Regions from separate parts of the Sphingobacterium sp. LZ11T8 genome, predicted to be linked through region 1. Evidence: riboswitches for the same ligand, from Rfam matches in the RefSeq annotation. Region 1 holds a riboswitch; each other region holds the start of a gene.
The links. A riboswitch is a leader RNA that binds a small molecule or an ion and turns the genes downstream of it on or off. The one in region 1 is predicted to bind thiamine pyrophosphate.

Region 1 (8,198 bases):
TTGTACCTTTTCATTTTTTAGTCTTTGGATGATTTCCTGGTATCCTGAAAATCCTAGAACTGGACTCAGTTTCTGTTTGGTTGAGGTGAACCGTAATGGTCCAAGACCAATGTAATCGCATTCTTCCTGAATTCTTTGAAGTACATCCTGGAAGCTGTTTGCTGTCCCTCCAATAATTTTTTCATTGCCTAAGACAGCTCTAGCACTTAAAATAGATTCATCCTGCAACCCTAAATGGATTCCATCTGCATCCAGGTCTTTGGCTAAATATAAATGGTCGTTGATGATAAAGGTTGCCTGATAGAGTTCACAGAGCTTTCGGCTCAATTCTGCAAGCTGATGAAGTTCCTTTTCTCTTCCAAATTTCCACCTGAGTTGTAGCCACTTGATTCCTGAATCCAGAGCCTTCCTGATATTTCTTTCCTGGTCCGAAAAAGTTCTTCCATCAGATATGTATTGGATTCGACTTAAGTTAGTTTTCATAGTTGGTCTGCCTTCCATAATGCTAGTTTTTCATTGCAGGAGATCAAATAATTAGTTGGATCGATCTGATTCCAAATGGACCCTAACAAAGCAATTCCGTCCGAACCTTTGCCTAATACTCTTTCCATGTTTTGATATTCAATTCCTCCTAGTCCAATCAAATCGACATCTGCATTGTCCTTTAGTTCAATATCTTCAAAAACATTGTTCGAAATACCGTGTCCAGGCTTTGAGATACTCTGAAAAATAGGGCTAAGAAAGGCGTAAGACCAAGTCTTGTTCAATTCATTGAATTCCTGAATAGAATGCGTGGAGGTCGATAAGATGTAATTACCATTATACTCCAATTGCTTCCCTCTTATCCGATCATAACTATTGAAATGCAGACGCTCAATTTCCATAAACTCAGTCGCAAGGTGATGGTGGGAGTGAAGTACGATTTTCTTTCTTTGACAAACATCAATATTGTCCAAATACTCCAAAGCCAGGTCATCCGATGAGGCATATTTCCTGAAATGAAATAGCTCCAATCCATTATCTAACATGTTGTTGACATGCAATGGTTCGTTAGGATAATTGCTGTTTGGAGAAACGACTATGATCATAGGTATATTTCTTTTCCACTTTCAATAAATTCCTTCGATTTTTCCAACATCCTTTCTTCGGTTGCCTCCCTGATCTCTTGCGTTATTTTCATGGAACAGAATTTAGGGCCGCACATCGAACAGAAATGAGCCACCTTTGCTGCATCTGCAGGTAAAGTTTCGTCATGAAACTCTCTTGCGGTATCAGGATCGAGTGAAAGGTTAAATTGGTCCTCCCATCTGAATTCGAATCTCGCTTTGCTCAATGCATTGTCTCTGTATTGGGCGCCAGGGTGTCCTTTGGCCAAATCTGCAGCATGGGCAGCAAGTTTATAGGTGATTACACCGTCCTTAACGTCTTTTTTATTGGGAAGGCCTAAGTGTTCTTTTGGTGTAACATAGCACAGCATAGCACAACCGTACCAGCCGATCATTGCAGCTCCAATAGCTGAAGTGATATGGTCATAGCCGGGTGCAATATCCGTTGTCAATGGGCCTAAGGTATAAAATGGAGCCTCATCACATTCTTCCAATTGCTTTTCCATGTTCTCTTTGATCATGTGCATAGGGACATGTCCCGGACCTTCTATCATCACCTGAACATCATGCTTCCAAGCTATTTTAGTCAGTTCTCCTAAGGTTTCCAATTCTGCAAATTGAGCCTCATCGTTGGCATCGGCAATAGAGCCTGGTCTTAATCCATCACCTAAAGAGAAGGCTACATCATACTTTTTCATGATTTCGCATATCTCCTCAAAATGCGTATACAGGAAATTCTCTTTATGATGGTATAGGCACCACTTAGCCATAATAGAACCACCTCTAGAAACAATTCCTGTTACCCTTTTCGCCGTTAAATGGATATATCTCAACAGGACACCCGCATGTATCGTAAAGTAGGAAACACCCTGTTCTGCTTGCTCAATGAGGGTATCCTTGAAAATCTCCCAGGTCAGATCTTCCGGCACACCTTTAACTTTTTCTAAAGCTTGATAGATAGGAACTGTACCTATTGGTACTGGAGAATTTCGGATAATCCACTCGCGGGTTTCATGGATGTTCTTTCCGGTAGAGAGGTCCATGATCGTGTCTGCACCCCATCGGCATGCCCAGACTGCTTTCTCCACTTCCTCTTCGATACTGGAACTTACAGCGCTGTTTCCGATATTGGCGTTGATCTTCACCAAGAAATTACGGCCAATGATCATAGGTTCACTTTCCGGATGGTTAATATTATTTGGAATGATTGCCCTTCCGGCTGCGATTTCATCCCGCACAAAATCAGGACTGATCCGTTTTGGCGTATTTGCACCAAAGCTTTCGCCCTTATGTTGTTCAGCTATTCCCTTCGTAGCGGACTGTAATTGTTCAATTCTTTGGTTCTCACGAATGGCAACATATTCCATTTCTGCAGTGATGATCCCTTTCTTAGCATAGTGCAGTTGGGTTACATTTTGTCCATCTGCTGCTCTTTTCGGTTTATGATTGTAAGAAAACCGCAATTCATCCAAGCTTGGGTCATGGAGCCTTTTTTGTCCGTACTCCGAACTGATGCCATCCAGAATCTCAACATCGTTGCGGTCTAAAATCCATTGTTCCCTGATCCTGTCCAGGCCTTTACGGATATCGATTTCAGAATTCACATCCGTATATGGACCAGAAGTATCATAAATCGTAACAGGAGGGTTTATTTCAAGACCATCCTTGCTCAGCTTGGTTGGGCTCAGGGATATTTCACGCATTGCAACTTGGATAGGGTATAGGTTACCTGGAATATAAACCTTTTTGGAATTTGGAAAAGCATTGGTTGTAATCTTTTGTTCTGTCATGTCTTCAAATATTTAAGGGTTATCCGCCTTGAGTTGCGGTTATGATTAGGATAGAATCAGTATCAGTCAATAAGGTATCCGACCATTTGTCTCTAGGGATGACTTGGTTATTTAGGGCAACAGCAACACCTTTGGTTTTGCCTTTAAGCTCCAAATCCATTAATTCCTCCAAGGTAAATGGAGATCTCTTGTACTGTTTTGTCTGATTATTGATAATAAGTAACATTCCTGAATAGTTATTTAAGCATTAATGCTTTAGGAATGTCTACTTTAGGTACAGGACGCACCCATGAATGACATTTTACTTTTCCCTACGCTAGTATGATCTAGATCAGGTTATAAGGGTAAAATCTCAGCCTGCAATTAATGCAGACACCCCTAAAGCGTAGGCAAGTTAGCTAAATGAGTTAACTAAAAGAAATTATTTGTGATTATAATACAATTTACAGGTTGCTTCTTTACCGAGAAGAAACCTTAAGCAATCCCTAGAACTACTTTAGGATCAATCTTTCAGCAGGGTTTTTCTCTTTAAATTCTTTGTAATATTTCTTGATATACACATGCAGGTCATAGCTGGTCCAATATTGGGCAGTTTCGAAATCAGGTCTATATTCCACCATAAACTGTTCCAGCTCTTCATCGTCCATGGGGATAATATCGCTGATGCTTGCTTTGTTGAAGATTTGGTCCACTTCCATATTTTTGATTTCTTGTTGCATAAAAGCATTGAACCTTCTCGCGTTTCTACCAGATTTACTGAATTTTTCGTAGAAGTAAGTAACGGTTGGCATGCCAAAGGGTAGAAGCAGGTACCATGGTGGTTCACCGGAGTAATATAGTCCCCCTTTAACGTTGATATCTTTTTTCATGCTTTCCAGTTCCTTCAGCTTTGCAGCTTTGGTATTCCCCATGACGACGATCTCTTCTAGCACGATGGATTTTTTCTGTAGGAAAACATGCTGCTTTAGATCTTCAGCCAAGATACTGAGGCTATTCCAATGCGGATGGACAAAGGTTATGCTATCAGACGGGCGGGCATCGATGCCAAAGGAACCATCAAAATCTGATCGCAGCGTTTGTTTTGTTCTTTGGTTAATGACATCCACATTTTTGATCAACAGACTGCTGTCACTGGAGTAAACTGTGCCGGTATACCTCTTTTGAGCTTGGGAAAATGCCACCAAACTATAAAGGAACAAAAGGAAGGAAATAATAATCGGTTTTAATGCCATAGCTCTAATATTAAGCTTTCATTTTCTTTAGGTGAAAATAATTCATCTAGTCTAATTTACTAAATCTAAAGGCTTAGAATGACAGTAATAACTATATTTAACATATTGGTTAAGAAAATTAAATACAGGAAGTCGTTTGGGGAATTAATTATTCTCATTTCGCCTGTTTACTAAAAATGAAAGGCTATTTTTGGATTCAATTTTAAAAAGAGCGATTGACCATGTTTGCCAAAATCCGAAACACCAATATTGCTGTTGCTGCTGCCATCTTATCCATGATCTGTGTGCAAGGGGGAGCATCATTCGCGAAGCAGTTGTTTCCGGCCATTGGTCCCATTGCGACAACAACCTTGAGGATTGGCTTATCTGCCATTCTGCTCTATGCGATTAATAGGCCGAAGCTACGTACCTTCAACAAGCAACAATGGATGTACTGTGGCCTTTACGGAATCGGCATTGCCGTCATGAACCTCATTTTTTATATGGCCATCCAAAGAATCCCATTGGGCTTAGGTGTTACCATTGAATTCGTAGGACCTCTGTTCTTGGCCTTTGTCCTATCAAAGAAATGGACAGATGTCATCTGGGCAGTATTGGCTTTGACAGGAATTTTACTGATCGTTCCTTGGAAGAGCAATGGCATCGATCCGATAGGATTGGGATTAGCCTTGCTTGCAGGGGTCTTCTGGGCCGTGTATATCCTGATGGGGGCCAAGCTTTCCAAAGTTATGGAGGGTAAACAGGCAGTTACTACCGGGATGATGATCGCAACGGTCTTTATAGTTCCATTTGCCTTAATGGATGGCGCGATATTGAACATCAATACTGGGCAATTTTCCAAAGGGCTTCTCGTGGCCATCTTATCTTCTGCATTGCCGTTTTCATTAGACATGATGGCCTTGGGAAGACTGCCAGCCAAAACATTCAGCATCTTGACCAGTCTGCAGCCTGCATTCGGTGCACTCTCTGGACTGATATTTTTACATGAATACCTCAGTATCAATCAATGGGTGTCTGTCTTATGTGTGGTGTTGGCAAGTATAGGGACGACAATTTTTTCTCGAAAACAGGAAATGCTTGAACTATAAATAAAAAATTCCAACAAAAAAATCCATGAAATGTTCAAAGGGTATAAACAAATTTTCAATGATATGCCCAGAGAAAAAACACCCCAGATAAAAAAACCAAAAACCTATGATGCATTGGTAGATAAGGGGATGAGTAAAGAAAAAGCTGCCCGAATCTCAAATGCCCAGGCTGCTGGTACCATCGATCATAATTCTAAAAAGCTGGAAGAAAGATCAAAATCTGATTTATTGGCAGAAGCAAAAGAAATCGGTATAAAAAATCGTCACAGCATGAATAAGGGACAGCTTATCAAAGAAATCAGAGGACATTAACAGTCCTCTTTTTTTATCCTCCTAAATTTACTACGCGATTTAGGGAATCTAAGCTTGCAGTACATTTTTCATTAGCTTTCGTGCCTATGACTTGAGTATCGCTCTCTTCGACTTCATAGCCTTTGCTCTTCAGGTAATGGATCAACGTATTCCTATGATCGACTTCAAAGTTTGAGATCACCTGCGGGAAGGTTGTGAATATTCTGTAATGATTATCTTTTCTGTTCTGTTGGATTAACTCTGATTTTACGGTCATGAGCATGACCCCACTGCCATAATCTGCTAGGTAATAGGCGTCGGCATCAAACATTCCGACTGCGATTAGGCCCAATCGATGTAAGTCTTCCTGTTTGATCGAAAATTCAGGAGTCCTCAATTGATCTATTTTATTTTTCACACCAAACTCCTTCAATGCTTTCGCATCAATTAGGAGGTTTTCAGGTAAGTTTGATTGACTATTTGCCCATGACCAAAGCCAAGTGTTCACAGAATAAGAAAAGCTCCCAATAATCTGCAATGGAAACTCAAGTCCATCACCAAAAGTGATTGACCCACGTGTCAAATCCGCATCCCAGCTCTTGTCTTCAATTAATTCCGAAAAGTCCACTTGCTTTTCAAATCCATAAGCTGCATAACTCTCAAATAATTCTTTCTCCGTTTTTATTGGCTCAATTATAGGGCTTTCTTTGCTGGTTGGTTGTTCTGATTTTTCATTTTCCTGTTTAGGTGTAGGTTTTCCAAATAACCTATTTAAAAATCCCATAATATATTACTTTACTGTGTTAGTTTCTTTTGATGATTTAAGTTAACAAAGGCTGGTTGAAATCCATAATTAGAAGGGGCTAATGTTGTAGGAAATTCATTTTTCGTAGTGTTATATCTACTGTTTGTAGGAGAAAATACTTATCAGCCTAAATCGTCGAATATTAATTTTACCTCAATTAAAGTGAAGTTAGGTTTTATTTTAGCTTATTAATGGTCGTTTGGTTAAATATTTGCTTAAATTCTGGACTTAATAAGGTAGCCTATTTTAAGATCGTATTTTTTTGATATTGTAAAATTTACATAGATAAATGGTTGTGTAACAATTTGTTATTGTAAAGATAGCCGAGTTGTTACAGCAATGTCTGTTCAAACAGTTGTTTCGCTTAACAAAATAATCTTTCATTCCTGTGATTATTAGTGTTATGTGCTGAAAAGTAATTGTTTTATTGGCTATTTTTGACCATTATTATTTTTACCTGTGAAACCATTATTACTCTTGACCGGGCTACTGCTTTTAGTATCCTGTAAAAACCAAATTACATCTACTCAAGAATCAGAGAAGAATCCGTATTACGAACAGGCATACGATTTCTTGGACAAAAATGAGTTTGATAGTGCATTTGTCTATTTTGAGAAAGCAAAATCTCTGTTCTTGGAAAGGGATGATAGTGTCGGTGTGGCCGAAAGCTTGATCAATATGGCCGTGACCCAATCTGATTTTGGTGATTATTATGGTTCCCAGGAAACCTCCACCAAGGCCATTGAATATCTGAACCTGAACGATACCGCTCAATACGGCTTGTTGGGAATGGTCTACAACAATTTAAGTAATGTCTATACTTCCCTAAAGGATACTGAAAAATCAATTGAAGCCAATCAATTAGCCATACGGTATGCCGCAAACCCTGCCAATAAAAAGGTTTACGAAAATAACTTGGCTTCCACTTATATAGCGAATAGAGAATATCAAAAAGCCATTGAAATCTTAAAAAAACTACTATCCAATACAGATTCAAATTCCATTGATTATGCACGATTCTTAACGAATTATGCCAGGGCAAAAAGCCATGTCGATACGAATTACAGGTTTTTGCCCGTATTGAGGAAGGCCATGCTGATCCGTCAGAAGAAGAAAGACCCTTGGGGGCTCAATTCGAGTTATTCCCATATGGCGAACTATTATAAGGAGAGGAACAAGGATTCAGCGCTGTATTATTCCAAGCAGCAATATGAGGCGGCTAAGGCTATCAAAAATCCAGATGCCCAAATGGATGCCCTGCAGCGCATGTTGGAACTTTCTGTTCTAGAAAGAAACCAACCTATACTAGAAAGGTACCATAAGATACAGGACAGCGTCGAAATTGCACGGATGACTGCAAAAAATCAATTTGCATTAATCCGCTACGAGGTGGAAAAGAGTAAAACCAACAACCTGAAGCTTAGCAATGAAGTTGCTGAAAAGCAATATAGATTGAACCTGATGCGGGTATTCATCGTCGGTCTGTTGATTGTGGCTGCACTGACTTCATTCTATTTCTTGAATTGGCATAAAAGAAGGAAACAGCGAATGGAATTGGAAGCTGAAAATAGGGTGAAGGAAAGTCAACTGAAAACTTCCAGAAAAGTCCATGATGTCGTTGCGAATGGGATTTACAGGGTAATGGCTGAATTAGAGAATCGAGATGATATCAACCGAGAGGAGCTATTGGACCGGTTGGAAATCCTATATGATAAGTCTAGGGATATATCCTACGAAGTTGAAGACCTCGGGATGGATGATATTCAGTTCCATCTGACCATCTCCGAATTACTGAAGTCATTTTCAAATGAGGACCGTACCATCCTGATTGCAGGGAACGAGGAAGCTATTTGGGAAAAATTCAATGCCCTTCAAAAGGACAACCT
Region 2 (8,198 bases), on a different contig from region 1:
CATGATGCGGGCTACCTCGCCAACTTCTTCCATTAACATGGCCGTATTGGTCAGTTCGTTGAAGTAACGAACTCCAGTGGTACTGATCCATTTGTCTACAATTTCCTGAGCTTCTTTGATTGTCATATTAGTATGTGTTTAGAAGTTGTCTTTGTCTTTAGTATTCATGATAATGGTAACTGGACCATCGTTTCGGAGGTCGATTTTCATATCAGCGCCGAAAATCCCCATTTGTACTTCCTTTCCCAGAAGGCTTGATAGATACTTTCCCATTTCCTCATACATAGGTTTTGCCTTGTCGGGCTTGCCAGCGCGGATAAAGGAAGGGCGATTCCCTTTCTTGGTCTGAGCAAATAAGGTAAATTGGGAGATCAATAGGATGTTGCCTTGGATATCCTGAACGGATTTGTTCATTAAGCCTTGTTCGTCTGAAAATATCCTCAGATTGACTATTTTCTGTCCCAACCATTGAAGGTCTTCTTTTGAATCCTCTTCTTCTACACCCAAAAGAACGAGTAAACCATCTTCAATTTGTCCTGTAATCTGATCGTCTACCGTACAGGATGCATGTGTCACTCTTTGAATTACTGCTCGCATGGCTTAAAAGTATTATTTAATTCGTTATTGGCAAAATCAATTGGGCAATCGGATTTCAAAACGCCAAAAAGCGAAAATGCCCTTCCGAATGAACGAAAGGACATCTTCTGTGGGGTTTGGTACTATTAAAATCTAATATTTAATCCTAGCATGGCATTAGTTTCCGCCTGCGGATAGTAGAAATTGAAATAATCTCTCTTTCCTACAGATTCCATGATCATGCTATATGTATAACCTGAGGTTGCATACTTTTCGTTGAAGATATTGTTGATCATCAGGTTTAAGTCTACGTTTTTAAGGCCAAATACAGAGAATGAATAGATAGCCTGGAAATTGTTGACGAAGGATGGAGCGATGCTTCTGTTCACTTCGGAGGTATTGTCTAGGTAAATCCTCGAGATGTATTTGCTCAAAAAGCTGAAACTTAATGATTCAATCGGTTTATAGGTGAAATTATTAGATAAGACCGCAGCTGGTGATTTTGCAATATCCGTAGTTTCATGCGTGATCAAATCATACTTTACAAAATCGAAATCGTCACTATAAACAGGGATGTTTTCTACAAAGTTTTTAATCTTGTTTTGCGATAAAGCTGCGGTTGCTGACCAAATGAATTTAGGATGGATTTTCCAACTTCCATCAAGCTCAAATCCCATTCGATAGCTTTTGTCCACATTTATCCTTACCGCTGAACCCACATCGTTCAATGCTCCGGTTGGTATCAACTGGTCTTTGTAAAGCATGGCATATAGGTTTGCTCCTATATTGATGTTTTCGTCTCTGTAGCGGTATCCAGCCTCAATATCCTGCATCTTCTCTGTCTTCGGAATTGCACCTATTGGGTTTTCTACGTAATCGTTTCTAGTAGGCTCTTTGCTCGCAAAGGCGTAAGAAGCGTATAGGTTGGAATTGCCGCTCAAGAAATATGTAACGCCTGCTTTGGGGTTGATAAAGTTGTGGGTGTCCTCAAACGTGAAGTCCTTTATCTTATCATCATCACCTTTTCCATTATAAACAATGTTCCTGTACTGGACATCCAGATTGAAAAGGAAGTTTTCTACTCTATAATCTGCCTTTGCGTAAAAGTTGAAGTCATTTTTATTGGCATGGCTAAAGTAGTATCTGTCATTGAGTTTATCCTGTGGGACTTGATCTGCCCAAATTACTTCTCCATAGTGATCGCCTTTGTATTGGTTGTAAGCACCACCGAAAGTGAAGTTCAGGTTGTTGGATGGCTTATAGAGCAGGGAATAGGTCAAGCCATAGAAATGATTGTCCAACCACCTTCTCCTTATCAAATCGGTATCTTTAATTGTATTGCCGTTTGCCACTACTGGATCAATTCCATAATGGTCTAGTCCATCCAATGGTCTGAATTCTTCATAATATCCTGCACCGCGGGTATAGTGAAGCGCCGTATTGAAGGTCATTTTTTCAGAAGGGCGGTAGGAGTAATTCAGATGGGCATGCGTCTGCGTATAGTTGTCCGTCTGATTGTCGTAAGTATAGTAGTTGTATTTTCGATCTCCATTTAAGAATCTCTCACGCTCTTGGTCGAACAACCAAAGGTTATCGGCGTACTCCTCAATCCTTTCTTTATTGCCAGTGAATAATGGTTCGGCAAGGCCGTACCAAGCTTGGTAAGTTTTTTCCTTACCTGAGAACACAGTGGCTTTCAAGGTATGTTTATCAGTATACATTCCTGCATCAACATAAAAAGATTTTAAATTGGAGGAAGCTCTATCTACATAGCCATCCGAAGAGATCCTAGATAACCTAGCATTAAATGCGAATTTATTGCTGATCAGTCCTGACCCAGCTTTTAGGGTGTTTTTCCAAGAATTATAGGAACCAAAGGAGTTGTTGAACTCTAGGTAGGGCTTTGTTTCCAGGGCGTCGGTCTGGAAGTTTAAAGAGGCTCCAAAAGCAGCAGGGCCATTGGTCGATGTTCCGATACCACGTTGAATCTGAATGCTCTCTGTACTTGAGGCAAAATCAGGAAGGTTTACAAAGAAGGATCCCATGCTTTCGGGGTTGTTCAATGGGATACCATTCAAAGTGACATTGATACGTTCATTGTCGGATCCACGGATAGTCATATTTGTATATCCGATTCCAGCACCGGCATCAGAACCTATAACGACGCCAGGGGTTTGGTCCAGGAGATATGGAATATCCTGTCCGAGGTTGTTTTTCTTGATGTCTTCCTTATTGATGGTTTTAAAAGTAGTCGCGGAATTTTCTTTCGCACGTGTTGCTGTTACATAAACTTCCTCGAATTCATACACGTTGTCTTTTAATTGAATGGAAAAATTAGCTTGATTTTTCGGATTTATTCTTAAAATCTCGGATTTATAACCAATAAAAGAAATTTTTAAGTCATGAAAGCCTGTGCTTAGATTGTCAAAAACGACAATTCCGTCTTTATTGGTGGATTTGGATTGTCCGTCGATGGACACAGTTGCGGCATCTGCAGGTGCTCCAGATTTGTCTAAAACCCTAACAGTGAAGTTTTGTTGAGCAAAGCTCGCAAGTACTAGCAAACATAAGGCTAAAGTTGCCCAAAGCTTGTTAAACATAATAAAAAAAATGTTTTAAAGAGTTAAACTTTCTTGCTGTAAGGGGTCACAACAAGTTCTATTTAACCGCCCTTTCCCTACGCTGGCATTATCCAGATCAGGTATGTATTTCTTGTAATCACTTGAAATACAGGGTATAATCTCAGCCTTTGTTCGTGTTTTTCAACAAGGCACCCCTATTCGATAGCGCAAAGCTAGCCTTTTGGATAAATAAAACAAAATTTAAATATTATTGTAACAAATTCGTAATTATTATTTTATTAGTTAAACTGATGGTATTTTTTTGTAAATTGCCTGCATTGCCATCAATGGGCAAATTACGCTAACTTTAAAAAAACGGAACTATTAATTTCTTATGAAGTATTACGCTGCTGATGTTGTGTTTCCTGTTGCCGGGCCTGCTATTAAAAAGGGGGTAGTCGCGATGGATGATCAAGGGATTGTGAAAGGTGTTTTCAATCCAGGTGAAATAGATGAAAATTTAGTGGAACAATTCAAAGGAGCTTTAATTCCTGGATTTGTAAATGCTCATTGTCATCTAGAACTTTCCCATTTATTAGGTGTTGTGCCTAGAAGTACAGGATTACCTAACTTCCTTTCTAATGTAATCAACGAACGCGGAAACCATGAAAGCAAGTTGGAAGCTGCCATGGAAGAAGCTGACAAAATGATGTATGAAAACGGAATCCAAGCTGTCGGCGACCACGTGAACTCAGCAGTTACCGCTAAGATCAAGGAAAATAGCCCTATCAAATACCATACTTTTGTTGAAGTAATGGCAACCAATAAGGAAGATGTTGTTACAAGAATCGACAATGCTAAGGAAATTGAGTTCCATTTTGATTACAAACATTCCTCAATCACCCCTCACGCGCCTTATTCTGGTTCTAAATTCTTATTTAAGACCTTGAAAAAAGCAATCAGCGAAGATAATATCATCAGTATCCACAATCAGGAAAGTGATGAAGAGAACAAGCTTTTCCGTTATAAAAAAGGCGAGTTCTTGGAGTTTTTCAAGAAGATGGACATGGTGATGGAAGATTTTAGGGCCCAAGCTAGAAACTCCCTGCAATCATTTTTGCCCTATATCCCTAGCAAGAATAAATTGATCCTAGTGCACAATACATATACTTCGATTAAGGACCTGGATTTTGTGGATAGAATGGGTAGATCGGTTTATTTCTGTTTCTGTCCAAAAGCCAACTTATATATTGAAGATAGAATTCCTAAAATCGACAATTTCTTGTTGGGAGGCCATGACATCGTGATTGGTACCGACAGTTTAGCGTCAAACGATACATTGGATATTTTAGAGGAATTAAAGGTTATCCACCAAGAGTTTCCGGATTTGGACTTCAATGAGACTATCAAATGGGCTACCTTGAACGGTGCTAAAGCATTGAACCTAGAAAGCGAATTAGGGTCTTTGGAAGTAGGCAAGAAACCAGGCTTGGTGTTATTGGAAGGAATGGATACATTCAAACTGAACCCGAAAGTTAAGGTTAGAAGAATTAGATAGTTTCTAATTCTATTTCTTCTTTTACCTTTGTATTCATGAAACATTGGAATATTAAGGTTCAAGGTAAAGTTCAAGGAGTCTTTTTCAGGGCTTCGACAAAAGCTGTTGCTGACCAATTGAAGGTAAAAGGTTTTGTGATGAACAAACCTGATGGATCTGTTTATATAGAAGCTGAGGGCGATGTTTTCGCCCTAGAGTCTTTAATAGACTTTTGTCAGGAGGGGCCTGAACATGCTGAAGTTGTCCATGTGGAATATGAAGAATCCAATGAAATCAAGGGATTCCGCAATTTCGAAGTCGTTAAGAAAATCAAATAAGCGTGTCGGTAGTTAAGAAATTTGTCAGCGATACGATGATCTATGGTCTCTCGACCATCTTATCCCGAATGCTTGGGTTCTTGATGACCCCTTTCTTTACAGGGAAGTTTCGTACCTCCGTGTACGGAGTTTTCACCAATCTTTTTTCATATGCTTCCCTGCTGAATGCTGTCATAGCATTTGGAATGGAAACGACTTTTTTCCGTTATCTGCAAAAGGAGGACGCTGATAAAGATCGTGTATTCGACAATAGTTTCTTGATTACCCTATTTACCACAGCAATTTTCCTTTTGTCTGTGTTCACTTTTACAGAGCCCATTGCCCATTTTTTAAGTGAGGGAGAAAATGTACCTGATTATATTCTGTACGTCAAGTTCTTTGCGCTGATCATTGCTGCCGATGCGATCGCAGTAGTGCCTTTTGCCAAACTGAGAGCAGGGGGGAGGCCAATTCGATATGGTTTGGTAAAACTGATCAACATCTTGGTCTTTATCACTGTCAATTTTACCTTGTTGGCATGGTTGCCAGAATGGAACAAGAACTCGGAATTTTTCAGGGAATTCAGTGCAGGTTGGTTTCGTGAAGGCTGGTTAGGTAATGTGTTTATTGCCAATTTAATGGCCAGTCTGGTTACTTTACTATTGTTGATTCCGCAGATTGCTGGATTTAGATTCCGACTGGACAATAAGCTGATCAAGAGTATGCTGAGCTATTCTTTCCCGATCTTGATTGCCAATATCTCCTTTATTATCAATGAAAATCTGGATAAGATCATGTTCCCGCGGTTGGTGCCAGGAGAGCAAGGGGAAATGGACCTTGGTGTTTATGGGGCGGTAGCAAAAATTGCCGTTTTCTTAAACCTGTTTGTCACTGCATTTAGATTGGGTGCAGAACCATTCTTCTTTTCTTATGCTAAGAACGAGAATGCGAGGAAGACCTATGCCATGATTATGGAATATTTCGTCATTGCGATGGTCATCGTGATGATTGGTTTATGTGCCAACCTTGACTGGTTAAAAGCCTTTATACGGGGATCTAAATTAGAGCCCGAAGCCTATTGGTCAGGACTGTTTATCGTTCCGATCTTGCTCTTCAATTATGTGCTTTTGGGAGTGTATATGAACCTGTCCATCTGGTACAAACTATCCGATCAGACCCGATATGGCCTGTATATATCTGGAGTAGGGGCGATTATTACCATTATTTTGAACCTCATTCTGATTCCTCGCTATTCCTATGTAGGAGCCGCATTGTCTACCACTAGTGCCTATGTGGTGATGGTTGGACTTTCCTATTTCTGGGGACAGCAGAACTATAGTATTCCCTATAACAGCAAGAAGATCCTAGCTTACCTTTTTATGGGACTGATTGTCTCTTGGTTTGCTTATTTTGGACATTTCTGGATAGGCAATCTATTGTTTATCCTGTTTTTGGGGGCTGTGTTCTACTTAGAAAAAAACACCTTGTTCAAGATCCTGAAAAGGCGATAAGCAAAATATGGAGTCAAAAAAAGTCGCTTATTCCTAAGCGACTTCCTCTGCAAAATTAAATCTTATTTCTTCCAGTACTTCCAGGATTTCATTGACATCCTGTAGGCTGACTAGTTTCATTCTATAATCCTTGAAATTAGGAATTCCTTTGAAATAGTTGGCATAATGCCTCCTCATTTCAAAAATTCCGGTTTTCTCACCCTTCCATTCAATGGACTTGGTCAGGTGGGTATGGCAGATATCGACACGTTCTGATACCGTAGGGCCGTCTAGGCGTTCTCCAGTATTGAAAAAGTGCTTGATTTCCCTAAAGATCCAAGGATAGCCGATGGATGCTCTGCCAATCATAATGCCGTCAACTTCAAATTCCTGTCTCCAGGCAGCAGCTTTCTCCACAGAGTCAACATCCCCGTTTCCAAAAATTGGGATTTGAATCCTTGGGTTCCTTTTCACGTCCTTGATCATCGACCAGTCTGCCTGACCTTTATACATCTGCGCCCTGGTGCGACCATGGATAGCCAACGCCTTGATACCGATGTCTTGCAGGCGTTCAGCAACCTCATACACATTTTTGGTGTTGTCGTCCCATCCCAATCTCGTCTTGACGGTAACAGGAAGGTGGGTAGCATCAACAACAGCCTTGGTCATCGCGACCATTTTGTCGATGTCCTGCAATAGGCTAGCGCCAGCGCCACGACAAGCTACATTCTTAACCGGACAACCATAGTTGATATCAATTAGGTTTGGATTAGCTGCCGTGCAGATTTCAGCCGATTGACGCATGTGTTCAATATCCGAACCGAAGATCTGTATGCCTATAGGTCTTTCATATTCAAAGATGTCCAGTTTCTGGCGAGACTTAGCGGCATCACGTATCAGGCCCTCGGAGGAGATAAACTCAGTATACATCATGTCCACACCGTTCTGTTTACACACGTAACGGAATGGAGGATCACTGACATCTTCCATAGGAGCCAACAACAATGGAAACTCACCTAAATCAATATGTTCGCCTATCTTTACCGACATTATTTGTTGAAATTTTTACAAAGGTAAACAAAAATAGACAATAGATAAGAGGCACAAGATTTTAGACATTCTAATGACCACCCTTCTTTTGTGTATTATTAGAGGTTCAGTGTCTAGATTTTGTTTACAAATTCCACTATGGCCTCCATCGGATCCTTTGTTTTCATGAAGTTTTCACCGATCAAGAAGGCGTTGAATCCCGCCTTTTTAAGGGCTTTGATGGTTTCAGGGTCTGAAATCCCACTTTCGGATACTTTGATAAATTGATCCGGGATTTTATTGACCAAATCATAGGAGTGCTCCAATGAAACACTGAAATCCTTCAGGTTTCTATTGTTTACCCCTATGGCATCAATGCTGTCAAAAATACTCCTTTGGAGCTCCTCCTCATTGTGCACTTCCAGCAATACATTTAATCCCAATGATTTGGCGTATTCCGAAAGACTTTTGATTTCCTGACGATCCAAGCATGCCGCAATCAGCAAGATAATGTCTGCTCCGTATGCCTTGGCTTCTGCGATTTGGTATTCATCCACGATAAATTCCTTACGCAATAACGGAATTTCTAACACCTCACGTGCTGCGGTCAGGTCTTCCAATGAACCCTGGAAAAAATCCTTGTCCGTCAGGACAGAGATGGCCGAAGCTCCCGCTTTTTGATAGCCAG
Region 3 (8,198 bases), on a different contig from region 1:
ACCACATCATACCGTAGCCTTTAGTTGACCAATAAAAGGGAGTTGGCGAGGCTACACCCCCATCTGTCCAATTATTGGTATTCTCGATAGCGATGGATTTTCCTTTATGGGAAAAACGACCGTTTTGCACACCACCACCATAAAAATATTCCGTGGGGTCTTCAGCTAATTGAAGACTAACTTTCTTCTTGTTGAATGCTATTGGGGCAATTGATTGGGTTACCAACTGCTTATTCTTGATGTTGTAGATCTTAAATAGGCCATTTGCTTTGCTGATTTCCATCGCGGCTTCCTTACTGGAAATAAACCATGAACCATCTTTCTCATTGACTTCAAAATTGTGCAGCTTCTTCCGAGGATTATTTACCAAGATCTGGGCAGCTGGCTCTGCCTGCGGGTCCCTCAGCACAGCAGATTTATTGTCCTGAAATAACCTGAAAATATTGTCAGCATAAAAATCAACCAATAATAATTGATCGTTACTGAATTTGATTTGGACTGTAGTGGGATTAATCTTCTGCACCGATTGAACCCGGACAGAATCTTCTTGAGTTTGTTGTTTTAATGTTCCTGCAGCAACAAAACTTGTCGCAGGAGATGCCGTGCTAAATAATAGCGATAAGCCCAAAGCCCAAAAGAGCTTTTGTTTGTTTCTATACATGCTATACGATCAAATAAAATACTTCTATCTGTTTATAATCGTATGTTTTAAAAAAGGTTTTTAAAGGTATAAAAGTTTAACAGTACTCTATATTTATTCCACAAATATTTTACAGAAATAAGGAGCCATCCCCCTGTTCATTAAAATCTACATATTAAGAATGATAATTAGCAGCAGCTCAAAACATGGAGTTAATTCAATAATTAAATTAAGTTAAAAGCCAGTTTTTATTCAATTTTTTTAAAAACTCTTGAAAAGGGATTGGTTTTTGTCATTTGAAATTCAAGATACTACCAAATAGCTATTACATGGAAAATCAAGAGCAAGACCTAAGTAAGAAGTATAAAGCTTTTATAAGTTATAGTCATAGTGATAATCAGGGTGAAGGTAGGAAATGGGCGGATTGGCTACACCATGCATTAGAAACCTATGAAATCCCTGAAGACCTTATCGGTAAGAAAAATGCTGCCGGCCAGGAAATCCCAAGACAGATTTACCCCGTTTTTCAGGATGAAAAGGAACTTTCGGCCAGTTCTAGCTTGAGCAGTTCCCTGACCTCAGCACTCGACCGTTCTGAATTCCTGATCTATTTAAGCTCTCCAAGATCAGCCAGATCAACTTATGTACGGGACGAAATCAGGTATTTCAAACAGACGGGCAAATCCAAACAGATCATGGCTTTGATCCTAAAAGGTGAGCCTGAATATGGCGATACACATACCGAAGCACAATGTTTCCCTGATGAACTGCGATATAACATTGATCAAAATGGACAGGTAATCAAAGATCAACCAGAGGAAGTACTTGCTGCTGATGTCCGTATTCCACATACACAGGACGAAGGATTCACCACTGCCGAAGGCTATCGCCGGTATTTGCACGAACAAGGAATAGCTAACCACCTCATCAAAAACCAGGTCGAGGAATACAAGAAAAGATTGGACCTCGCCTTGTTGAAAATAATATCCGGAATATTGGGCGTACCATTGGGGGAATTGACCAAGAGGGACCAAGCCTACCAATTGGAGAAAATAAAACAGAAGAACAAAAATATCAAACGCATTGCAACGGCGATTGCTGCCTTGGGTATCCTAGCCATCATTGCCGGTATTTTTGCCTGGAACCAAAGAAACTCCGCATTGCGCAATCTTGCAAAATCATTGTATGCTTCAGGAATCAATAAATTGACCGAAAGCGAATATGGTGATGGCGCCGCATATATTGCGGAAGCAACCCGAAGAGGTGATGAAAGTGCAGAACTTTTTGCACACTCCATGTTGTCGGTCCAAGATGATCTTACCAGAATGCCAAATGTCAATTACGGTGTAACGCGCTTCTCCCCTGATGGCAAATGGTTGGTTGGGTTCGCCAGTGCCGGAAACAATTTGAATGTACTCCAAGTTTGGGATGCCGTTGACCGGAAACTTATTAAACAACGGGATGATATCACCGCAATCCAAACCCGCTACCCGCTGTTCGATGGACAGAACAGGGCATATGTTACCACAACGAACAGCAATATCGTCAGATACGATATTGAAAAGGACCAAAAAGAGGAACTTCGATTAAATCCGGACAGCTCCTTTATTGCCATAATAGCTGTTTCTCCAGACGCTAGATATATCGTATTCAATAAAAGGTCACGGGAAGTCGTACTTTTCAATACGGAAACAAAACAAGAACAGGTCATTTCGGCAACAGAGCAGATTGCTCCATCTTCTGCATATATTGACAATAGCTCCAAAACTCTATTTGTGGAGCGTCTATTTCCAGAAGATTCTGAAGTTAGCATCTATGACCTAGCTGTAGTCGACCCTAAACCAGTCTTTAAAAAACACTTCAAATCTGGAATCAAGACACCGACCTTCAGTAATGATGGAAACCAAATTGCCTTTCACAATGCTGATGGAACGAATTATTTCAACAAATCCAATGGCGTTCAATGGTCTGCCCCATCAGCCATGTTGGTCAGGTTTACCGGCTTCACCGGTAATGGTAATCTATACCAAGGAAATGATTCCCAGATCAACCAGATCAATACGTCGAACGGATCCATTACCAAAACCAGTAAATTACCAGAAAACATCTTCTTTTTCAGCAACATGATGAAGATTATGGAACAAGATGCTACAAATGCAGAAACCAACTCACCAGATTGGACCCAATCTTTGGTAAGTGGAAATTCACAGACCTTTATTGAAAACAAAAAGGGCGACCCCTTAAGAGTGGCACAGTTCTATGAAACCAAAGATCTTGCCCATATTGAGCCAGGTATTACCGATGATTCTGCATTCTTACGATACAGAGCTGGAAAGTCAGTGGAAAAGATGGATCTTAAGACTGGCGAAAAAACCAAAAACTTTATTCAAGTACCCGAAGAGGTAACGGTTCACCTAGTACTCCACAAAACTAAACGGATACTTGTTAAGGGCAAAAGTGGTAAAACCTACTTCTTTGATGCCAGCACGGGAAAACCAGTTGGAAAGCCATTTGATTCTCAAGCGAAACTTTACATCTTCAATAAGGAGGAAACCCAAGTCCTCGCAAGGACCGGTAAGAACAGCTTTGCATCTTGGGATATTGAAACCGGAAAACAGAACATCAATTATACGCAGGAACAGGATATCGCTGGTTTTACGGTTAGCCCAGATTACAGATCAGTGATTTTAGTAAATCCTGATGGCTGGAAAGTGGTGGATATTGCTTCTAAAAAAGTCCTAATCGAAGGAAAGGACGCTTTGAGCAGTGGCGCTTTCAGTCCTAATTCTCAATACTTGATCAAGGTCAGTTCTACCGGCGATGCACAGGTATTAGAAACCAAAACCTATAAACCTATTTTGGAAATGAAAACCATCGCTACGCCGTTTATGGTCTTCAATAACCAAGGAAATATATTGGCCCTTTCTGAAGACGCCACCCATATGCGCTTATGGGATTTGGAGGACAAAAAATCATTTGGCCAAACTATCCGCATCAGCAAAAACACACAATATTTCCATTTCTCGGATGATGACAAGCAGATCTTTGTACAGGATGACGGTGAAGGAATGCGTTATGCAGCAAAGGTGGTTGATGCAAAAACCGGAAACATCCTGACTATGCCCTTTATCAACCAGCGATTTGATCAGATCAATGTAATGCCAGGCGACAAAAGGTTAATGACCATTGAATCACTCATGAATGGCATCGCCATCAATATCTGGGAAGTTCCAGGACAGGTCAGCATGTCCAAAGACCAATTGGCTAGAGATTTGGAGAAATTCTATGGTAAAAAATATGACAATGAAACCGGAGCAATCCTGAACTATATTGATACGACCGGCACCTATGACACCTGGTATTTTGAAGATCCATTCGTCAGGTCAGTATCCCCTAGCTCCAACGTCAAGATTACCGATATCTTGAAGAAAAACTACCCTATCCAAAATGAGGCGAACCTTCAATTGTTGGCAGTGACCTATGACTACCATCCGTTGGCCAGGGCTATGGTTGCCAATTATTTCAGCAGTAAGCCTGAAACGAAATTGATAGGTCAGCGTATGGTTGACATTACAGAAAAACAATTGATCAAGATCAAGAACAAAGAACTGAAATCTGAAGTTGAAACGCTCCTAAAAGAAGCAAAACAGAACTTAAGCAAATAAAGAATGAATTTGACAAGAAGACAAAAAGGTCTATTGGGAATAGCATTTGTATGCTTTTTGATAATATTATCTTGGATCGGTTTATCCAAGTTCTTTCCTGAGAGCAACTCCTTGAGGTACCTACCTGATCGGATTTACCGCATCATCAAAATCGTATTCGGTGGCGACCCTTCAGGTTCAGGCCTAGAAGCTGAAAATGTACCCTGGGAATTGATCCTAGCTAAGATATGTGCCATTGGCATTCTGCTTTTCGGTGCCTACAAGATTATTCAAAAGGTATTCTCCGAACAGTTCAATCTCTTAAAGGCTTCTTTCAAACAGAACCATGTCATCTCTGTGGGTATCTCAAAAAAAGGTAGGCAACTTTTTCAAAGCCTAAAGGAAGACTATAAGCAAAAAGGAATTGCCATTGAAAAGGAAACAGAGCATGCCGACATCAATTCTGTAAAAAAACAGGGCCACTTAGTGATTATCGGAAATGCCGAAGAAGAAAGTACCCTACTGGAAGCAGGGATCAAACGCGCCTCTTCCCTGATCGTCTTCCTAGAAAATGAGCAAACCGTAATTGAAATCATTGAATCTGTTCAAGATATCTACGATAGATCAAAATGTCAGAACGACTTGCATTGCTTTTTACATATCAGCAACCCAAGGTTGATCGACTTGGTCAAGAACACCGGAATCCATTTAGATAACAACCAAATCCAACTTCGATTCTTCAACATCCACAAGATGTTGGCAAGGCAGTTTTTTTCGCAATTTCCAATAGATCTACAGCGATCCGGTAAGGAACTTTCCGATATCAATAAAATCGTATTTTTAGGCTATGGGGATTTCGCAAAAGCCATGTTGGTCCAAGCCATGAGGATTTTCCATATTTCTGTCGAAAATGACCTGAAAATTGCTGTTTATTCCGAGCAAGCTGAAAAAGACAGGAATTACTTCAACGAGCAATATCCTAAAGCCAATAAGATTTTTCCTATTGAATTCCATAATTTTCAAGGAACCTACAATGAGCTGGTATCTAGGGAGGAATTATTGGATAAAGGCAATGAAACTTTGTTCATTACTGCTTTCGACCAGGACCAAACTAATCTCAATACCGCTTTGGAACTCTTGGACAAAACCCAGAATAGTAAATTCCCGATCTATGTGCTCAATGCTGAAGGAAAAGGTTTGCGGAAGTTGATCCGCTATTCGGAAGAAAGCGATAGGATAAAATTCTTTGGTCAGATGGAAGATATCTGTAACCTTGAATTTATCACGGGCAATAAATTGGACAAATTAGCCCAGGCCATCCATGATGATTATAGAAAATTACTTTCCGGTACCAGTTCAGAAAGTGCCCGATACACTTCTGATTGGTTAACCCTGAGCGAAGATGCAAAAGATGCCAGCCGAGCGCAGGCAGACCATATTCCCTATAAGTTTTTATTGACCCATAAAGAATGGCCAGTAAACCAGCCGGATGCAATAGCTTTCAGTGAGGATGAAGTGGAAACCTTGGCCATTATCGAGCATAACCGCTGGATGGCACACCGATATATCAATGGTTGGGACTATGGAGAAGTACGAAATGATGAGCTTAAATTCCACCCTTCCCTGATTCCTTGGGAAATCTTGAGCGAAAGTGAAAAACAGAAAGATCGAGACACCATCCTTAGAATTAAGATTCTTTTGAACGAAAAATAAAGCTATAGCCCAAGAATTTGTCTTTGCAGATTGTTTGGGCTATATTTGATTGGCTTTAGGGGTATTCTAATAGGAATTGAGACAGACCCTTTGAACCTGATACGGTTAAAACCGTCGTAGGGAAAAGCAAAATTGCTTGGCAAACCTAATTGCCTATTCCCTCCCTTCAGCCATTATTGTTTTTAATTTTTCAAATAATGGAAAACGACATTTATCATTTATTGACTCAAGTCCGAGAAAAATCTCCACTCGTTCAAAACATTACAAATTTTGTGGTCATGAACAATACCGCAAATGCCCTTCTGGCACTTGGTGCATCTCCAATTATGGTCCATGCCGAAGAGGAATTAGAGGAAGTCCTCAGTTTCTGCAATGCCCTTGTCATCAACATCGGTACCCTAAGCAAACCATGGGCAGAAAATATGATCCTGGCCACAAAGCTGGCCAACAAATTAGCTAAACCTTGGGTATTGGATCCGGTTGGTGCAGGTATCTCTACCCTACGCAATGAAACGCTAAAATCTCTATTGGAATTAAAACCAACGGTCATTCGTGGGAATGCTTCGGAAATTATCGCCCTTCAGAACTTTAACAATAAAAGTGCTAAAGGTGTGGACAGCACCCAATCAAGCAGCTCGGCCCTAGATGCCGGAAAGTTACTGCAAGAGGAAACGGGATCCATAGTTTGTATTTCCGGTGCCACTGATTATGTCATTTCAAAGAATGAAATCACCGAAATCAAAAACGGCACCTCCGTGATGACCAAGGTAACTGGAATGGGCTGTACGGCTTCCGCAATTACCGCAGCATTCATTGGCTTAGCAAAAGACCCCTACCAAGAAGCTGTCGCTGGTATTGCCATCACTAGTCTTGCAGGCGAATTGGCTGCCAAAATATCGAAAGGCCCAGGTAGCCTTCAGCTCAATTTTTATGACATCCTTTACAATCTTGCCAAAGAACAGATTTTAGGTAACCTAAAACTAAAAAAATATGCCAATCCATCCTGATTTCCCCTATCCCCTTTATTTGGTGATTTCAGAAAAAGATTGTGTTAAAATGAATTGGCTGCAAGTTGCGGAAGAAGCCATATTTGGCGGGGTGGATATCATTCAATTGCGTGAAAAAGAACTCAGCCATACGGAATATTTGAACAAGGCAAAGGCACTGAAAAAAATTACAGACCAATACCAGATTCCTCTGATCATCAACGATGCTCCTGAAATTGCAGTTGAAATCCAAGCTTGGGGCGTTCATGTTGGCCTTTCGGATACACAGCCCCTGGACATAGCTGAAAAATATGGAGATATCCTGAAAATTGGCTGGTCATTGGAATACCAAGATCAACTGGAAAGTCCTCAAATGGACCCAACCCATCATCTGGGGCTCAGCCCTATTTTTAAAACAGCGACAAAGACCAATACTGTGACCACTTGGGGTATTCACGGTATACAAGAAATAAAACTAAAAACCGATAAACCGCTGATCGCTATCGGTGGTATGAAGCAGGACAATGCTGGACAGGCATTTCAAGCTGGCGCAAATTCCATTGCTGTCGTTTCTGCAATTTGCGGCAGTTCAGACCCAAGAAAAGCAGCCGAACTGTTGAAAGGATTATTAAAATGAAAGAAAACAAAAAATATAAAGTACCAACTGTTCTCAGTATAGCGGGCTTTGATGGCAGCGGTGGTGCCGGCATCCAAGCTGACACCAAAACCATTTCATCCCTAGGCTGCTATGCCATGAATGTTTTGACGGCATTGCCGGTACAAAATACCCAAGGGGTGAAGAACATTTTCGACATCCCTGTTGAGGCTGTAAAGGAGCAATTAGATTGTCTCTTTGAAGATATCTATCCCGACAGCATCAAAATAGGGATGGTACATAATAGCAAATTGGTCGAAACCATTGCTAATTCCCTGAAAGATTATAAAGGCAGTATCGTCTTTGACCCGGTTATGGTTTCCACTAGCGGACATCGGCTGATCCATGAAGAAACCATAGCGGCCATTAAAGAACTATTGTTTCCGATAGCCCAAATCATTACCCCTAATCTTGATGAAGTTTCCGTATTGGTGGGTAGAGAAATCAGCAGCGTACATGCGATGGAAGAAGTCGCTGATGAAATCTTAAGTTTAGGCTGTAATGCTGCACTATTAAAAGGTGGACATCTTCAAAGCGATATACTCACCAGTATATTGATC
Region 4 (8,198 bases), on a different contig from region 1:
AATAAATATTTATGTTCAATAATATAAAGTCCACAAAAGTGGAAAATAAACTGCATAATACAAAAAATGAATAGCAATAGGAAGGATTCAATGACATAATTAAAGAAAGATGGACAAACCTTCTTTTCATTAACCTTTCCAGTGTCACCTTGAGGAACGAAAGGACTCGGAACCATCCAATCTTCATTTGAAATGGTTTTCTCATCTTTGGAATGCAGTTTGACCGCATTCTCTTCGTTACTTTTAGAGCCCAAAAGTAACCAAAACCAAACCGACAAAGGAGCTCACGGACACCAATTTTCTTCGTTACTTTTGAAGCCCAAAAGTAACCAAACCGACGAAGGAGCTCACGGATACCAAAAACAACTCGAATCCGTAAAGGCTTCGGCTCATTTAAGATGGCTTTTCGCACAATCATCTGCACATGAAAAGAACGCCTTGTTGTCGGGAATATCTTCCTTCAAAATTCTCCTTTAGATGGAGAATTTTTTGAAAGCATTCCAAGGCCAATCCCATCGCAGGGCAACGGCATTCTTTCCATTTTTCCGCCATTGGAAATGAGCCGGAGGCTAAAGGGCTTCCTTCGGAAGGATAATGTATATTTATATATTTTGAGAAACCCCCAGAGGGGGTGGAATCTTTGTAGAAGTTGGATGTTTGAAATGGCCAACCCCTAGCGAGGGTGGAATATTTTTCCATATATTTTTTATTTTATACGGGTCTAAAAAGAAAAAAAATAGTTTGCTCATCTTACGATTTGGCAATGACAACGATCCTTAAAAAAATAAAAAAATAGATTCTTCGTTTCACTCTGAATCCCTCTTTTTCGCATTTTGATTCTGAACGATTAGTGAAGAATCTGTACGGTTCTCCTCCAACAGGTCCTGTCATGCTGCACCACAGGTGCAGGAACTGTACGCTAATGCAATGATTCCCAAAAATTGGTTTGGAATGTTCCGAGATCCTTCCTGCGTCAGGATGACCGGCTTAGCATTATAAAAGGTATGTTACAGATCCTTCCTTCTTTAGGATGAAGCAGATAATATGTGGCGGGCTATGCAATAGTCCCTACGCAAATTTGTATTAAAACCGCATTCAATGGTTTACGATCTTGGTCTATCCTCCCATCCATTCAATCCTGGTTCTTCCCCAGATCTTGGCCTATCCTCTTATCCCTTTCATCCTGGTTCAAACCTCCGGCGGGTGAGCCTGTCTAATCCAAAACCACCCCTTTTTAACACTCAGAAATCTAAAAAAATAGGATTATGGTAGATTTGAATAAGGGAATAGGTGTTTATTGATAAAATCACAATTATTTGAAATGTTTCTGACAAATTTATTCGCTATAATATAAAGCGAATATTAATTTTGTATTTCATTTAAAAACCATGGGTAAGAAAACAAAAAAAACGGAGGTTGACGTCGTTCTGATTGGTGGAGGCATCATGAGCGCGACGTTAGGTACGTTAATTAATGAGCTGAGTCCAGATATTAATATTGAGATTATCGAGCGTTTGGATGTTGTTGCTGCAGAGAGTTCAGATGCGTGGAATAATGCCGGTACAGGTCACTCGGCACTTTGTGAACTAAACTATACACCAGAGCAGCCTGATGGAAGTGTGAAAATTGATAAGGCAATCAGTATTGCTGAACAATATGAGATTTCCAAGCAGTTTTGGTCTTACCTAGTAGAGAAGAATATTATCAAGAACCCTAATCATTTTATCCGCCGCGTTCCGCATATGTCGGCCGTTTTTGGCGATAGAGATGTGCAGTTCTTGAAGACCAGATTTGAGACCATGACCAAACAAAATCTATTCAAAGGTATGGAGTATACCGAGGATAAAACTTTGTTGAATGAATGGGTTCCCTTGATGATGGAAGGCAGGTCAGCTGATGAGGCTATTGCTGCTACAAAAATGGATATCGGTACTGATGTGAACTTCGGTGCTTTGACCAGAGATTTGATTACTTACTTGGATGGAAAAGACAATATCAAGTTGTCCTTGAACCAAGAAGTTAAAGATATTGACCGTGAGGATGATGGTAGATGGGAAGTAGAAGTTAAAGATTTGAAAACAGGCAAGAAGAGAGAAATCTTGGCTAAGTTTGTTTTCATCGGTGCAGGTGGACACTCTTTATTGTTGTTGGAGAAATCGGGAATCCCTGAAGCTAAAGGCTATGGTGGTTTCCCTGTTGGAGGACAATGGTTGAGATGCAATAATGAAGAGATCATCAAGCAACACCATGCCAAGGTTTATGGAAAGGCATCAGTAGGTGCTCCTCCGATGTCGGTTCCGCATTTGGATACCCGTTATATCGATGGAAAACAAGCTCTGTTGTTCGGTCCTTATGCAGGTTTCTCGACCAAATTCTTGAAAAAAGGATCTTATTTCGACTTGCCGGCATCCATTAAACTTTCCAATATCCGTCCGATGTTATCGGCAGGATTGGATAACCTACCATTGACTAAATATTTGATCACCGAGGTGATGAAAAAACCTCAGGACAAATTAGATTCCCTGAAACAATTTATGCCAACCGCTAAATTGGAAGATTGGGAAATCGAAAAAGCTGGCCAACGTGTACAGGTTATCAAAAAAGACCCTAAACATGGTGGTATCTTGGAGTTCGGAACTGAGGTAGTTTCCAGTGCCGATGGATCCATTGCTGCCTTATTGGGCGCTTCACCAGGTGCATCAACTTCAGTAGCAATCATGATCAACTTATTGAAAAGATGTTTCCCTGACCGTGCAAAATCTGATTCTTACCGTAAGAAATTGCGTGAGATGATCCCATCTTGGGGCAAGAAGTTAAATGATGACGCCGAGCTGTGTCAATCAACAAGAAATCGTACCTCTGCAATTTTGCAGATCGATAAATAATATTCACAATACTTATGGGGTGCTGAATATGTCCCGTTTATGACGGGACATATTTTTAGGCTGAGATGATACCCAATTCCGGTTTTGATCGGAATGAACCTGATCCAGGTAATGCTGGCGTAGGAATAAACAAAGATCCTTTCCCTTATCTCCATAAGTGCTTATACCATTCAGCGAAATTGGAGGAAATCTTTAATAACATTATTCAAACATTGCAGCAAACGTCCTGGTTGGAAAGGTTTTCTGTGATCTGTGGCATTATCCAAGTCCTATTGTCCAAGAACAATAAGGTATCCAATTACCTGTTTGGGATAATGGGGATTACGACTGGGATGCTGGTTCTGTACAATGCCGGGCTATATGCTGAAATTGCTTTACAAATCTATTATTTGGTCATGAGTATCTATGGCTGGTGGTTTTGGATAAGCAATAAGACCGCAAAGGAACAGCCCATTACCCATTCGACTAAGCAAGAATGGGTTACCGTCCTCAGCATCGTATTTGGAGGTTTCTTGATCTTTTACTTTTTGCTTCGCAGCATTACCAATTCCGATGTGCCTATTTGGGATGCTTGGGTGACCTCCACAGCCTGGGCTGGTATGTGGCTTTTGGCGAAAAGAAAAATTGAAAATTGGATCTTGCTCAATATCAGTAACCTTTTTGCCGTACCACTTTTGATCCATAAAGACCTTTACCTATTCGCAGCACTGACCACGTTTCTATTTATAGTTGCCATTTTCGGTTACCTAAATTGGAAACGAATCATGAAAATCCAAAAATTAGAATTAAATACAGACAATTAAATGTTGATATCAGAACAAATTCAGATCATAAAGGAATTACAGGCCGAAGGAATCAAGAATAAGGCGCTTACGAAAGAGCAACTTGACCTTGTGTACCAAAACAACTGGTTTAATCTTTGGGTTCCGAAAACATTAAACGGCTTGGAAATGTCCTTTCCAGAAGGCTTGGACTTATTGGAAGAGCTGGCTTATTGGGATGGCGGATTGGCCTGGACGGTAACCTTATGTGCTGGTGCGAATATGTTTGCAGGCTTTATACAACCTGAATTTGCCAAAAGCCTCTGGTCTGATCCCAAGATCTGTTTGGGAGGCAGCGGAAGAGTCGGAGGGAAGGCAATTGATGCTGGAGAATATTTTGTGGTTTCTGGTTATTGGAACTATGCCACCGGTGCTCCTCATTTAACCCATTTCACTTTCAATGCTGAAATCATTAATAATGGAGAGGTACTGAAAAATGAATCAGGCGAGAATTTATATTTTTCCTTCCTGGTCCCAAAGGATGATGTACTCATCCATTATGATTGGGATACCATAGGGTTGGAATGTACCGCGAGCCATTCCTTTTCCTTTCAGGACCTGAAAGTGCCCAAGGAAAATGCTTTTGTACTTGATCCTAAAGCTAAACAGTCTAATTCGACCCTTTTTAATATTCCTTTTATGCCATTTGCAGAATTGACCCTATTGGTGAATTATGTAGGTATGTTCAAGCGGTTTTTAGACCTGTGCGAAAAGTATTATTTCGAGAAATCAAAAGATAGCCATTGGGCGGAGAAACATAGTAAAACTAGGTTTAAACAGCTGGATCAATTACGCACAAAATTTGAAGGGAAGGTAGGCCAGGTGAAGGCTTATGCTGTTGAGCTATGGCAAAATGCCAGTAAAGGGAAAGAGGTTGAGGCGGATCTGTATTTGAAAATTGGAGAATTATCGAGAGAAATTGCAAAAGATGTGCGTATGGATTGTGCCGAGATATTGCCTTTGTTGGGAATCAGAGCAGCGCAAAAGGAAAATGAATTGAATATCGTATTTCGGAATTTATTTACGGCAAGTCAGCATAGTTTGTTGAATGTGTGGTAGGATAAAACAACTCCCTAAAAGGAATAATATCTAGGGAGTTGGTAAAATAAATCTAAGATACATCAGCGTTATCTTGGAAGTATGCCCAAGTTAATCCATCTGTTGCATCGACTATCGTATAACCAAGACCAGTTTTAATGATATAAAACCCATTAGGGTTATAGATATAACTTGTAGTGATATTCATGGCTCGGAGTATTGCAGGGTTAGTAGAGGGGATGCCTTCCAAAAATGGAATAAACCTAAGGATACCATTATCTCCAAATCTAGCTACAGGTCCATGGTTACTACCAGCTGTGGCCCCTCTTAAACCAATAGCCATAAACCAGAAATAGGTTTTATATTGCTCATTATAATCATAATTTGGCACAAGAGTAAACGAAGTGAAGTTTGGTAGTTTTTGAAAGCCTGCAATATCAGGTTGATTTCGCTTTCCAAAGCCTTGAGAAGATGTCCACCATAAAATTTTCGTGCCGGCAATGGTAAATTCCTTTGCTGTTTTTATGTCGTAAACTTGTGGTTTGCCGACATTCGAGATATTTATGCCATCTTTAGAACTTAGCGAAGTTGAGTTGAGCCTTAAACCTTCCATCAATTTTATTTTCACACCATCAATTTCAATTGGTCTAACTAGGGATAATCCATTGCCATTAAAGAAATAATTTGATTTCGTAACGACTGGATTTTGATTGGTTCCAGAATAAAATAAAAATTGCCGTGAATTGGTGTCGATTTCTAAACCAAAGGTTTTGCCGTTTTGCTTATAAGAAAAGAAGAATTTCGGCATTTCCATCAATTTCTTAATTTTTTCTTGGTCTGCAATAATAGAATTACCTTTCAACTTGGTTAATTTTTCTGGAGTACATTTTGTCAAAGTCAATATTGATTTTTTGGTTTCACCTTCCAAGATAATCGTATCATTCTTGATGATCTTGTACGTGAATAAGGTGTCGATATGTAGAGCATCAGCAGCGAGATTACCAAATTTACTGGTTTTTGGAAATGACAATGAAGCATTGGTATTTACAATTCCAATGTGATAATCTGTATTGTCAAATCTTAAAAAATTCCTGGAGAAATCACTCATGAATTCAGAAGACTTTTCTGTGTTAAATCCAAGATAACCATAGGTTGCAGTTTGATTTGGACCATATTCAAGGGTAAATTCCCAACCTGTTTTATGAGCCGCTATGGCATCTTTTAATTGTTGTAATTTTACTTCCGGTTTCTCCCAGACTTCCTCAACTTCAAAAGTTTTCAGTTCTCCTTTTTTACAAGAAAACAGGACACAAAGGGATAATATTAACCATATATATTTTTTCATGATATTTATTATTTAAATCTTATCCAAACCCTACTATCTTTCACACTTACAAAATCGAATTGTTCATCTCCCGTTTCAAAAACGTAAAATCCTTTTGGTTCAAACCAAACCTGATTTTGATTTTTAACTATTTCTTCAAATTCTGGCCCAAAGCTCTGTCCCGCCATTTCACGAACTACCTTGAAGGATAAAATACCTTGATTGTTATATAAAGTGGTAAAGACGGGGCCAAGATTGTACTCGTTGAAAAATATGATAAACAAGGCATCAAAAGGATCTATGTACATTCTTGGGATATATAGAAGGAAATTGAAGCCAGGAAAAGTTCTAATACCTAAAGCGTCTTTTTTTCCAGCGATCGTAAACCCAAAAGAGGATGCATATCTTTTATTGATCAGGTACATTCTTCTTGGTGCATCTTTATCGATAGAAACTGGTTTGTTTTGATCAAGGATTTCAATATCTACAGTACCATTTAATTTTGCTGTTGTTTTATTGTTGGTCTTGTTGATGATGAAGTTATCAAAACCTTTCACGGCCAAGCCACCTGCATTTAATGGGTCCTTTAGAAAAATGCCTTTATCGGTAAGGGCATACTCTGTAATAAAGCTTTTGAAAGTAGAGTTCTCTTCATAATAAAAAGCAATATTGTTGGTTTCAGTATTGAAAATCACACCATAATCCTTATTGTTGATTTTTACAGTTTTATAATAGTTTGTCAACTGGTTGATTTCTTCGACTTTTGCATTTAAGAGAAACGCTTTTCTAATATAGTCGTCACCTTCATTTTCCTTGGCTCTGACTAAAGTCAAGGTGCTTTCATTATGATTTCCAACTAATTTTATGGTATCTGTAGAAGTTTCAATGATTGAAAATTCAAAATCAGAAATCAAACCACCACCTCTTAATCCTCCACTTTTTTGTTCATCTGGGTCAGACAGCTGATGTATGTAAGAATATGTATCAAAATATAGACTGACAACCTGATCCGCTGCTAAGCGGTAAGAACTTTCGTCGGAGGTGCCAGCTTTGATATTATCAATAGTGGCAAAGCTTTTAACCCTGTTTTTATCGTCGAAATTGAACTTAAAAGTATAACTTCCGCCACCTTTTGGATATAAATATCCGATCCATCCATTTTTCGAGCCTGTTAATTGCTTAGCATATTCGTCTTTTAATTTATTCAATTTGGCGTCAGGTCGCACTCCTTCAAATTCCTTTTTACAAGAAATTAGGAGCAAGCACATGATCAATGAGAAAATTATTGGTTTCATTTTGTAGTTGGTTTAGTTAACGATAAGAATGCGGCTCGAACTTCCCTTTGAAGAGCCCTGAAATCAATGTTGAAAACTTCCTTGTAGTACTGGACAACAATGCTCTCTTTAAGACGAAACGTCGCCTCAACTGGAGTATTGGCTTTTACTAATGCATCGAATTTTTCTTGTCCTTCCACCAACAAGTAAGCAATCGTTTCAACGAAGTCTTCTTGTTCCGCAGATTTTGCATAACTCGACACAAATCCCTGTGCATTTGCTGTTTCTTCTGGCGTATTGAACCAAGTTTGTGTATACCATGCTGTACTTATGCCTCTCCATGCCTGAGGGTAATGAATATTCTGATGCAGAATATGGGCAAACTCATGGTGAATGGTATGGAGCATCTGACTGACTGTCTCAGGTTTTGAAAAATCAAAGTCATTTACTACATATAAAACGACCTTGGTTCCGCCTTCGGCAGTCCCCAAAATAATAGTACCGTTGTTTTGGTATTCCGCACTGCCAACCAAAATAAACTTGGATAGAGAGTACCTTTTCAGAAATTCTTTCCCAGCAACTTTTTCATAGGGTTTCATCCAGATATCCCTAACAGCCGTTAGTACAGGAATCACTTTTTTTTCTTGGGGCGGAACTAGCGTCCTATTAAAATTGATTTCGAAGGGAGTCCATTTGTATTTGATCTCAATATTATAGGATTTAATAAATTCTTGGAAGATAAATCTATCAATTGGACCGTTTGCCCATCTTTCACCGCCTAAATCCACAATTGGTTCGTCTGGCAAAGTTTCCTCTTTGGCACAAGAAGTTAATAGGGAAATTAGTAGTAGGAATA

Region 2: linked by a shared signal. The riboswitch ahead of NLF99_RS13895 (TonB-dependent receptor) and the one ahead of thiS (sulfur carrier protein ThiS) in region 1 are both predicted to bind thiamine pyrophosphate.
Region 3: linked by a shared signal. The riboswitch ahead of thiM (hydroxyethylthiazole kinase) and the one ahead of thiS (sulfur carrier protein ThiS) in region 1 are both predicted to bind thiamine pyrophosphate.
Region 4: linked by a shared signal. The riboswitch ahead of pnuC (nicotinamide riboside transporter PnuC) and the one ahead of thiS (sulfur carrier protein ThiS) in region 1 are both predicted to bind thiamine pyrophosphate.

Annotation. Positions count from the first base shown of each region.
Region 1 is NZ_JANBZY010000004.1:311,842-320,039, forward strand. It holds gene thiE (thiamine phosphate synthase) at 1-483, opposite strand, end outside; gene NLF99_RS11860 (thiamine phosphate synthase) at 480-1,088, opposite strand; gene thiC (phosphomethylpyrimidine synthase ThiC) at 1,085-2,896, opposite strand; gene thiS (sulfur carrier protein ThiS) at 2,916-3,122, opposite strand; TPP riboswitch at 3,188-3,286, opposite strand; gene NLF99_RS11875 (hypothetical protein) at 3,388-4,128, opposite strand; gene NLF99_RS11880 (DMT family transporter) at 4,350-5,216, shown strand; gene NLF99_RS11885 (Rho termination factor N-terminal domain-containing protein) at 5,247-5,528, shown strand; gene NLF99_RS11890 (DUF6882 domain-containing protein) at 5,542-6,291, opposite strand; gene NLF99_RS11895 (ATP-binding protein) at 6,772-8,198, shown strand, end outside.
Region 2 is NZ_JANBZY010000005.1:307,223-315,420, forward strand. It holds gene NLF99_RS13885 (nucleotide pyrophosphohydrolase) at 1-126, opposite strand, end outside; gene dtd (D-aminoacyl-tRNA deacylase) at 139-597, opposite strand; gene NLF99_RS13895 (TonB-dependent receptor) at 723-3,176, opposite strand; TPP riboswitch at 3,234-3,364, opposite strand; gene NLF99_RS13900 (amidohydrolase family protein) at 3,532-4,695, shown strand; gene NLF99_RS13905 (acylphosphatase) at 4,731-5,012, shown strand; gene NLF99_RS13910 (lipopolysaccharide biosynthesis protein) at 5,015-6,502, shown strand; gene dusB (tRNA dihydrouridine synthase DusB) at 6,536-7,531, opposite strand; gene trpC (indole-3-glycerol phosphate synthase TrpC) at 7,645-8,198, opposite strand, start outside.
Region 3 is NZ_JANBZY010000003.1:95,552-103,749, forward strand. It holds gene NLF99_RS08615 (TIM-barrel domain-containing protein) at 1-661, opposite strand, end outside; gene NLF99_RS08620 (toll/interleukin-1 receptor domain-containing protein) at 970-4,305, shown strand; gene NLF99_RS08625 (NAD-binding protein) at 4,309-5,997, shown strand; TPP riboswitch at 6,045-6,137, shown strand; gene thiM (hydroxyethylthiazole kinase) at 6,195-7,004, shown strand; gene thiE (thiamine phosphate synthase) at 6,988-7,620, shown strand; gene thiD (bifunctional hydroxymethylpyrimidine kinase/phosphomethylpyrimidine kinase) at 7,617-8,198, shown strand, end outside.
Region 4 is NZ_JANBZY010000010.1:85,936-94,133, forward strand. It holds gene NLF99_RS18375 (malate:quinone oxidoreductase) at 1,389-2,885, shown strand; TPP riboswitch at 2,891-3,028, shown strand; gene pnuC (nicotinamide riboside transporter PnuC) at 3,116-3,688, shown strand; gene NLF99_RS18385 (acyl-CoA dehydrogenase) at 3,689-4,765, shown strand; gene NLF99_RS18390 (DUF4302 domain-containing protein) at 4,818-6,089, opposite strand; gene NLF99_RS18395 (DUF4302 domain-containing protein) at 6,098-7,363, opposite strand; gene NLF99_RS18400 (substrate import-associated zinc metallohydrolase lipoprotein) at 7,360-8,198, opposite strand, start outside.